DNA from 2 places in the Azospira sp. MPR-E4 genome. Region 2 is predicted to be linked to the other one. Evidence: riboswitches for the same ligand, from Rfam matches in the RefSeq annotation. Region 2 holds a riboswitch; the other holds the start of a gene.
The links. Region 2 has a riboswitch for cobalamin ahead of AC1RTA_RS07615 (ribonucleoside-diphosphate reductase subunit alpha). Riboswitches for the same ligand answer to the same signal wherever they lie in the genome.
Positions count from the first base shown of each region.

Region 1 (4,802 bases), on a different contig from region 2:
GACGGCGCCGGGAGGAATGCTGATGCTGCCCACCGCCAGGGCCACGACCAGGCTCACCCCGGCCAGCAGCACCAGCAGGGCAATAACGATCAGGGCGCGACGGCGGGAGGGCATGGTTGGTCTTTAGAAAGTGGCCTTGAAACCGACCAGTGCGCTGCGAGAGAAGTTGATCGGATAGATGCCGTTGTCTCTGGTCCAGATGCCGTTCTTGTGGTCGAAGAGATTCTGGACCGTGGCGAACAGTTCCCAGCCTTGCAGGCGGTAGCGGTAAGTGAGGTTGGTCAGATTGTAAGCAGCCTGGCGCTGACTGCGGTTATTGGCAAAATCCCCGATGGCGTAGCTGTCACTGCGCCAGTTCTGGCTTAGGGTCAGTTCCGAGCGCTGGGTGAAGGCATAGGTTCCGGATAGGGCGAGGTTGTGATGGGGGACACCGGGAAGTTCCTTGCCATCGAAGGCGCCATTGCCCTGGTTTTCTCTATCGATGATTGAGCGGGTATAGGCGTAGTTGGCGTTCAGCGACAATTGAGGCGTGGCTTGCCAGAACTGCTGGACTTCCAGGCCGTACTTGTGGGATTTGTCGATGTTGGTGTTGAAGCTGGTCAGCCAGTTTCCGGTGTTGTAGTAATAAATTTCGTTGTCCAGATTGCTTCGGAAAACAGCAAGCTTGAAGCGGTTTCCCGGTGCCATTCGATTGAGCCCCAGCGTCAAGGTTTTCGCTTTGGCCGGGTTTATGAAGGCGTTGAAGGCGCCCCCAACGAAGAATCTGTCAACATCCGGCGCCTGAAAGGCCTGGTTAAGGTTGGCGAAAACGGAATAGCGGCTATCTAGCCGCTGGTTGATGCCCAGATCCCAGGCATCCAGGTCCCGCTCTCGGGACAATTGAGCGCCGCCAGCGGGTAGGTGCTCATAGCGAACGCTTTCTCTGCGCGTCCCTGCTGACAGAGTGGTGTCGCCGAGGCGATAGACGCCCTGAACATAGTAGGCACGGCTGTTTTTCTTGGTTTGATCAAATGCCTGGATACGATTGCCATCCGTACTCTGGAAGCCTGCTGTAAGGTCAAAGGTGTCGCCGGTGTGGACCACGGCCAGATCGTTGCCTTCGATGTCGTAGTCTGCCTTGAAGGTGCCGACGAACTCTGAGTGCTTGTCTTCCCGGCGATGAGCGTAGGTGAGTTTGGTGCTGTCATTCAGGCTCCACTCGCCGCCCAGGCGCCATTGGTCGGTAGTGAATTGCTGATGTGTATATCTGGTGGCACCGGCTTGTGAAGGGTCTGCATCAAACTGGGCTTGGGATAGTGCGTTGGGGTAGCGAGTGTCGATGTAGGTGCTGGAGACATCGACGTTCAGCCATAGATCACGCAGAGGACGTACTTTCAGCGCAGCCCGTTCATTGCGCATTTCGGAGGAATCCTTATGGCCGCTGATATCCGCCTGACTATATCCGCCATGCTTGCTGTGGTCGGCGCTGGCGGAAATGCTGTAGTTCTCGCCTTGCGTGCCAGCAGCAGTGTTCAGCCCTAGCGCGCCGTCGGTACCGGTATAAGCGCCGACAGAGATACCTGAATAGGGGCGGGTATGAATCTGGATCGTACCTGCCATGGCGCCATCCCCGTTGAGAACGGAACCGCTCCCTTTGGTGATTTCAATACGGTCGATGGCGGATAAGGGAATGGCGCCCAGCAGTTGGGGCACCATGTCGATATTGTTCAGGCGCTGTCCGTCAAGGCTGACGGCAATATTCTGGTAGCCGTTCTCGCTGCCGTAGCCGCGCATGTCGAGCATGGGGGTAAAACGGTTGCCAAAGCTGGGGGCAACATTTACCGAGCTATGCTGGGCTAGGTAGTCGAAAAGGGTTTGGGCCCCGGAGCGGTCAATCATCGGCCGGGTGTGTATTTCGGCAGCGTAGGCGGCGTCTGCTTCAGCATAAGCAACGCGGGTTGCTGTTACCTTAATGGTTTCCAGTTCCGTGCTTTGGGCGTGGGTATGGGCGGTGAACAGCAGGCCGAGGGAGGCTGCAGAAAGGGAAATGCATGGTTTCATGAGGTGAGACTCCTCGTATCCGGCGAGCGTCCCCGCAATGCCGGAAGGTGGCGAAGGAAGTGAGCTGATGGTGGTCGGGCCGATCCGGCTCACTCGGTATTCCGTTCAGGCCGGTATCCGGGCTCGGAAGTCTTGATCCATCGCCTTCCCGGGGGTGACCCAGTGGCATCGTGATGGACCCGCACTTCCTTACCGTTGCGGGGGCAGCACAGGCATTGCACCGCTGCTGGCGGCGCGCACCTGTTTCCCGTTTAACCGCGGAGGAGGACTCCTCCCGCGGCACCTGACGCGGAGCGTTGTCCCTAGTGGAACAACGGGGGCGGATGGTACTCCATACCTGCCTGTATGGCGAGGCCGGCGCCTGGGCGCTTTGGCATAAAACACATTCAAAATATGGTCTTAGTCCTTGACCTTGCGTGTTTTTGGCCTCTATAGTTCGCGCCTATGACTAAGCAATTGGATGCCCTCGAGGGCAAGGTGGCGCAGGTGGTCAACCTCTGCCACAGCCTGCGGGCCGAGAACCAGGAACTGCGCGCCCGACTGGCCAGCGCGGAAGACGAGCGCCTGCGTCTGGTCGAGCGCATGGAGGCGGCCCGTGCCCGCCTCGAGGCGCTGGCCGAGCAGCTGCCGGAGGAGGGCAAGGCATGAGCGGCAATTTCATCGACGTGGCCATCCTCGGCCGCGAATACCGGGTGGCCTGTCCGCCCGGCGAACAGGAAGCGCTGCTGGCTGCCGTCGCCTATGTGGACCGCAAGATGCAGGACATCGCAGCCAAGAGTAAGACTGCCGCCGCCGAGCGCGTGGCGGTCATGGCGGCCCTGAATATCGCCCACGAACTGCTTTCCGCCGGGAAGGCGGAGAGCCCCGCAGAAAATCCTGAAACCCCCGTTGACGGCTCTGACTTTCAGCGTAGAATCGGAGCCATGGAAACACAGTTGGACGCGGCCCTCCAAGGCCAGGAACCCTTGTTCTGAAGCCTTCTTGGCCGCGCCAGCAAAAGTTTCCGCCGATTGTCCCCTGCGGTGTTCGTCAAGGCCATATATTCCTTGAACCAATGCTAATTGGCATCGGCCGCGAACCACTCATCCGCTGTTGTGAGCGCCCTTCGTCGGGTGCACCTGATGCGGACGGCAAGCGACCACTCTGAACTCAGGTTCAGGATGCCGGCCTAACGGCACAGGCGGGGGCCTAATACAGCAGCGCGGTGCGAGCAATCCACCGCGCTGTTTCCTTTTGTGGCCCCTCTTTTCCCCTGTTCGCCCATGGCTTACTGGCTGATGAAATCCGAGCCGGACGAAGTGTCCATCGACGACCTGGCCCGTCTCGGCCGGGTGCCCTGGTTCGGCGTGCGCAACTATCAGGCCCGCAATTTCATGCGCGATGCCATGAAGCTGGGCGACGGCGTGCTCTTCTACCATTCCGGCTGTGCCGTGCCGGGCATTGCCGGCCTGGGCCAGGTGGCGTCCGCCGCCTACGCCGATGCCACCCAGTTCGATCCGGCCAGTCCCTATTTCGATGCCAAATCCTCGCCCGGGCAGCCCCGCTGGCTCAACGTGGATGTGGCCTTCGTCGCCCGCGGGCGCTTCGTGCCCCTGACCGAGCTGCGGTGCCATCCGGCCCTGGCGGCCATGGGAGTGCTGCAAAAGGGCAGCCGCCTGTCCATCACCCCGGTGACGGCGGAAGAGTGGCAATTCATTACCCGCAAGTTGATGGAGCTGAACGATGCTTTTTGATTTCTGGTGGCTGGCCTATGTGGGCCTGGGCCTCTTTGCCGGTTTCATGGCCGGCCTCCTGGGCATCGGCGGCGGCGCCGTGATGGTGCCCCTGCTGGCCATGATCTTCGCCGGCCAGCAGTTCCCGCCGGAGCAGATGCTGCACCTGGCCCTCGGCACCTCCATGGCCACCATCATCTTCACCGCCATTTCCAGCCTGCGCACCCACCACCAGCATGGCGCCGTGATGTGGGACACGCTGCGCTCTTTCACTCCGGGGGTGCTGGTGGGGACCGTGCTGGGCACCCAGCTCGCCGCCCGCATTTCCACCCAGGGCCTGGCCCTGTTCTTTGCCTGCTTCATTTCCTGCGTGGCGCTGCAGATGGCGTTGAACTTCAAGCCGAAACCCCACCGGGAACTGCCCGGCCCGGCCGGCCTGGGGCTGGCGGGTGGGGTCATCGGCGCCCTCTCTTCCCTGGTGGCCATCGGCGGCGGCTCCCTGACAGTGCCTTATCTGGCCTGGTGCAACGTGCCGGTGCGCAACGCCATCGGCACTTCGGCGGCCCTCGGCCTGCCCATCGCCTTCTTCGGCACCCTGGGCTACATCTGGAACGGCTGGGGCGAGGCCGGCCTGCCGGCCTGGAGCGTTGGTTACGTCTATCTGCCGGCCCTGCTGTGGGTGATGGCGGGCAGCGTGGTGGCGGCCCCGGTGGGGGCGCGTCTGGCCCATCGCCTACCGGTGGCGACCCTGAAGCGGATTTTTGCCGGTGTGCTGGTGCTGCTGGCAGCCAAGATGTTGCATGGCGTCATGTAGATGGCGGCTTGCCGACCTTGATGCATATGGAAAGGGCCTGCGGGCCCTTTTTTGTTTTTGCGCCGCGACATACGGGCGGGTATGGAAATTTGCGTAACTGTTATATCATTGCGTAATCCACGTCCGTTCCCGGACGCAATACGGGTTTCCCACATTGGGGAAAACCCGCCGGGAGGGCTGGGTAGAGGGGGAGTCGGTCTTTTTCTGCCGACCTAAACAAATACTCAAACTGAGGA
Region 1 is NZ_JBXAST010000042.1:20,642-25,443, reverse strand. Features, by position in the region: gene AC1RTA_RS12300 (FecCD family ABC transporter permease) at 1-114, opposite strand, end outside; gene AC1RTA_RS12295 (TonB-dependent receptor) at 124-2,133, opposite strand; cobalamin riboswitch at 2,132-2,342, opposite strand; gene AC1RTA_RS12290 (coiled-coil domain-containing protein) at 2,485-2,688, shown strand; gene AC1RTA_RS12285 (cell division protein ZapA) at 2,685-3,014, shown strand; RNA gene ssrS (6S RNA) at 3,052-3,231, shown strand; gene AC1RTA_RS12275 (EVE domain-containing protein) at 3,318-3,773, shown strand; gene AC1RTA_RS12270 (sulfite exporter TauE/SafE family protein) at 3,763-4,566, shown strand.
Region 1: linked by a shared signal. The riboswitch ahead of AC1RTA_RS12295 (TonB-dependent receptor) and the one ahead of AC1RTA_RS07615 (ribonucleoside-diphosphate reductase subunit alpha) in region 2 are both predicted to bind cobalamin.

Region 2 (4,802 bases):
GTAGGCGTGGTAGCAGACGGCTTCCATGGAGCGGTCGGCGAATTCCACGGCAGCCTCGGAGGCGTAGGGCAGACCCAGCCGGTGCAGGCAGTCGGAGAAGCCCATGATGCCCAGGCCCACCGGGCGATGACGCACGTTGGCGTTGCGCGCCTTGGGGGTGGCGTAGAAGTTGATGTCCACCACGTTGTCCAGGAGGCGCATGGCGGTGCGGATGGTGCATTGCAGCTTGGCCTGGTCCAGCACCAGCTGGCCGTCCACCAGGATCAGGTGGGCCGGCAAGTTAACCGAGCCCAGGTTGCACACGGCGGTCTCGGAATCGGAGGTGTTGAGGGTGATCTCGGTGCACAGGTTGGAGCTATGTACCACGCCCACGTGCTGCTGGGGCGAACGTAGGTTGCAGGCGTCCTTGAAGGTGATCCAGGGGTGGCCGGTCTCGAACAGCATGGTCAGCATCTTGCGCCACAGCTGCACGGCGGGAATGCGCTTGAACAGACGGATCTCGCCCCGGTCGGCCTTGGCCTCGTAGGCGTTGTAGGCGACTTCGAATTCCTTGCCGAACTTGTCGTGCAGGTCGGGCACGTCGCTGGGGGAGAAGAGGGTCCACTCGCCGCCGTTGATGACCCGCTGCATGAACAGGTCGGGAATCCAGTTGGCGGTGTTCATGTCGTGGGTGCGGCGGCGCTCGTCGCCGGTGTTCTTGCGCAGCTCGAGGAATTCCTCGATGTCCAGGTGCCAGCTTTCCAGATAGGCGCAGACGGCGCCCTTGCGCTTGCCGCCCTGGTTCACGGCCACCGCCGTGTCATTCACCACCTTGAGGAAGGGGATGACGCCCTGGCTCTTGCCATTAGTGCCCTTGATGCGGGCCCCCAGGGAACGCACCGGGGTCCAGTCGTTGCCCAGGCCGCCGGCGTACTTCTGCAGCAGGGCGTTTTCCTTGATGGACTGGTAGATGCCTTCCAGGTCGTCGGAGACGGTGGTGAGGTAGCAGGAAGAGAGCTGGGAGTGCCGGGTGCCGCTGTTGAACAGGGTCGGCGTGCTGCTCATGAAGTCGAAGGAGGAGAGCAGGTTGTAGAACTCGATGGCCCGGGCTTCCCGGTCGATCTCGTTGAGGGCCAGGCCCATGGCCACGCGCATGAAGAAGGTCTGGGGCAGCTCGATGCGGCGTTCATCCACGTGCAGGAAGTAGCGGTCGTAGAGGGTCTGCAGGCCCAGGTAGTCGAACTGCAGGTCCCGCTCGGCCTTGAGGGCGGCGGCCAGGCGTTCCAGGTCGTAGTCCTTGAGGCGGGCATCCAGCAGCTCGGCGTCCACGCCGGTGCGGATGAGGCCGGGGAAGGCTTCGGCGTAGCGGGCGGCCATGGCCTCCTGGCTGGCTTCCTCCCCCAGCACTTCGACGCGCACGCTGCTCAGCAGCAGGCGGGCAGCCACCTTGCTGTAGCCCGGTTCCCGCTCGATCAGGGTGCGGGCGGCCAGCACCAGGGACTGGCGCACGGCGGCCAGGGGCACGCCGTCGTAGAGGTTGTGCAGGGCCTGCTCCAGCACCGTTTCGGCAGCCACGTCGGCCAGGCCCTGGCAGGCTTCCCGGCATTGCTGCAGCAGGGCGGCCCGGTCCAGGGGGAAGCGGCGGTCGCCGTCCACCACGTGCAGCAGGGGGCCGGCGGCAGCGGGGGCGGCCACCGCCTGGGCGGCCCGTTCGGCGGCCCGCTTTTCCCGGTACAGCACGTAGGCCCGGGCCACGTCGTGCTCGCCGGAACGCATCAGGGCCAGTTCCACCTGATCCTGAATGTCTTCGATATGCACCGTGCCGCCACCGGGCAGGCGCCGGGTGAGGGCCTGGACGACGATGGCGGTGAGGCGGGAGACCAGGTCCCGTAGGCGGGCCGAGGCGGCGCCCTGGCTGCCGTGCACGGCCAGGAAGGCCTTGTTCATGGCGACGGAGATTTTTTCCGCATTGAAGGGCATTACCGAACCGTTGCGGCGGATGACCTCGAAGGACTGGGCCCGGCCGGCCAGATCGGCGGCGTTGGGCAGGCTGTCGTCCAGATTGTCGGAGGGTAGGTGGGATGACGCTTGGTGGGTGGCGAAGAGGCCGGCTTGCATCGTGGAACTCCCGTTATCAACGGAACGGGGGCCCAGGGCGGCGGGACTGCCGAGGCGCCGGCGGGCACGCCCATGGCGGCCGACAGCGGACAATCCCGATCCACCGGGGGGCACCCCGCCCCTGGTCAGACTGAAAAATTGGCGACGGCAGGTTTCCTGGCTCACGGGTCCTGGCCCGATGCCCGCCTTCCCGGTGGAACTGCCTCCCAGTGGCACGCGTGGACATCGAACTCGCCGTTTACAGTTGCGGGGGCAGCTCCGGCATGGGCGGAAAGTTCGCTGCGGATTCGCGGGGAATCCGTCTGATCCCGACTTCCTTGATCGCCGCACCGGATTCCCATTTGTCCCGAAATCGGGGAACCGTCGCGGAGGAGACTTTACCCCAGCCCTCAAGCGGAGGGCAAGGGGCTGGACACTACAGGTAGTAGTACGAGAGTAATAGACAACTACATATAGTGTATTTGGCGGCAGGGTCTTTTCCACAGCCGGGAGCGTTTTGCCCAGAAAACGGGCAGAGTGTTTAATCCCCAGTAATACTGTGGCTTTTCGCCGACTGTCCCGGAACGGCCCACAGACTTATCCACAGCTTTTGTGAATTAATGCGGGATTGATCGCCGAGACTAGGTGCCTTTGTCGGGCTGGCAGAAAAAATTTGGAGGCACCAAAGCGGTGGTGCCGAAGATCTGCTGGGGGCGGAAAAGTGGGGGAGTGGCAATCCATTTTTCCGCTGGCTGGGGCTGCCCTTTGCCGGTATCGCGCGGTGACGGCGGGCAGCCCCCTGGGAATTACAGGTTGTAACAGGTGCCGTTGCGGTCACTCCAGGACTTGCCGCCGGAGTTTTTGCAGTTGTGGCGGTCCTTGTGGTTGAGGACCTTGCCGCTGCATTTGCGGGCAGACCAGCAGGTCTGGCTTGCTGCCGCATCGGTAGCGGCAGGCATTTCCTTGGCCGCATCACTTTGGCCGGAGCTGGTTTGCTGGGGCGGAGAGGCCTCCTTCCCCTTTGCCGGAGTATCGGCGGCAAAAGCCGGGAAGGCGAGGGCGGTCAGCAGGGAAAGCATGGCAATCTTTTTCATCGGTGGCTCCTTTGGTGGTTGGCTGGATAAACAACGGTGAAGCAATGCTGCAGAGAAAATCGCTGCAGCAGGGAAGCGACACCAAGTGGTGCCGCAACTTCAATGACCATGCCGGTCGTTGAATTGGGAACAACTATTTGGCTCTTTGCCGGAACAGGCCCCGAGGGAAGGGCAGGAAAGCCACCCCTCGGGACTTTTCCCACTATTTCCCGGCAGTAAGGATTGCCCGCAGCGGCGGCAGGGGGGCACTCAGGTTGTGTAGCGGAATCTGCAGCCGCTGTTTGCCTTTGTAAGCGCCCCACAAGGTTCTGCTGGCGACGACCTGCAGAGGCTCTCCGGCCTTGGTGTCCTGACGCACCAGAAGGAGGTGGCGCAGAGATGGGTCGTCCAGCCTGCTTTCAATCGTGACCTCGGCCATTGCCGGAGCCCCCTTCTGGGCAGGATGAGTGGCTACCGATACCCGGGCACTGTCGGTGGATGCGGTCAGCCCGGATTTTTTGTTGACGCTGACGGCGTTCGCCTTCGCCAACTGGGCTTTGGTTCCCGCCTTGAAGACAGCGAAGTAGCTGCCGGACCAGGGCCAGGTGCCCCGGTTGTTTCCGCCGATCTTGGGATCATTGCCGTGGATTTCGTCCATGCCGCCGGTGTCCAGCGTGATAACGAAGCGATAGGGCGTGCCGTCGTCACCCGCCAGGCCGGTGGTTGGCCAGACTTCCGCTATTTCCTTGATTTGCCAGACCGGCAGATCCAGGGGCTGGCTGGTGGCGAAAGTGATCGGCTTGCCGATGGGCGCCAGGCTGGCCGGATCCAGCTTCTGGTAGGCGAACTTCACCTTGACGCCTTTGGCCACGGTATCCAGCGACAGGTTGTAGAGCTTCACCGCCACTCGCACCGGGGTTCCCTCTTCGACGCCGCCGGTCAGATAGGGGTAGGTCTTGGTTGCCTCGTCATAGGTGGCGGAGGTGACCGAGATGCCGCGCATCTGGCTGTAGCTGGACTCGTCCGGGTTGAGTATCCACTGGCTTTCTTCCCGGCTGTAGACCATCCGGTTCGGCAGGTTCAGCGCCGGATCTGGCCGCCCGCCGTAGGCGCTTTTCCACCAGCCGCGTCCGCCCATGGTGCCAAGGGGATCCACGGCGTGGGCGACCTTCAGTCCACCGTTCTGGGTGATGTAGATCAGGGAAAGGTAGTTGTAGGAGCGTTCCGTTGCCCAATCCACCTCGGGCTGGTTGAGGGTAATGCCCCGGGAGTTCTTGACCGAGCGTTCCGACAACTGGCTGTTTTCCCAACTGGCCTTGGCCGTCAGACTGACCGTGCCTTCCGTTTCGGCGGATACATCTACCAGTTCAATCTTGGCGCTGGCCTTGAAACCGACGGAGATGTCGCTGGAGTTGGACAGATTGTAGGAAAAGCTCTTTTCCGTGGATCCCCCGGCTTCATCGGTGTAGGAAAGTTCGAAGGTCTGCATATTGCCGTCGAAGGAACGCACTACCCGGCTGTTCAGCGGTTCGCGGACGGCCACCTGCTTGCCCTGGGAATCGTTGAACTTGAAATCGCCGAGATCCTGCGGGAAATTCGGGTCGGCAATATTCGGATAGCTCAGCAGGGTGTTGTTCATGTGGGAAGGCGAGA
Region 2 is NZ_JBXAST010000017.1:51,766-56,567, reverse strand. Features, by position in the region: gene AC1RTA_RS07615 (ribonucleoside-diphosphate reductase subunit alpha) at 1-2,097, opposite strand, end outside; cobalamin riboswitch at 2,227-2,477, opposite strand; gene AC1RTA_RS07610 (hypothetical protein) at 2,883-3,170, opposite strand; gene AC1RTA_RS07605 (hypothetical protein) at 3,373-4,802, opposite strand, start outside.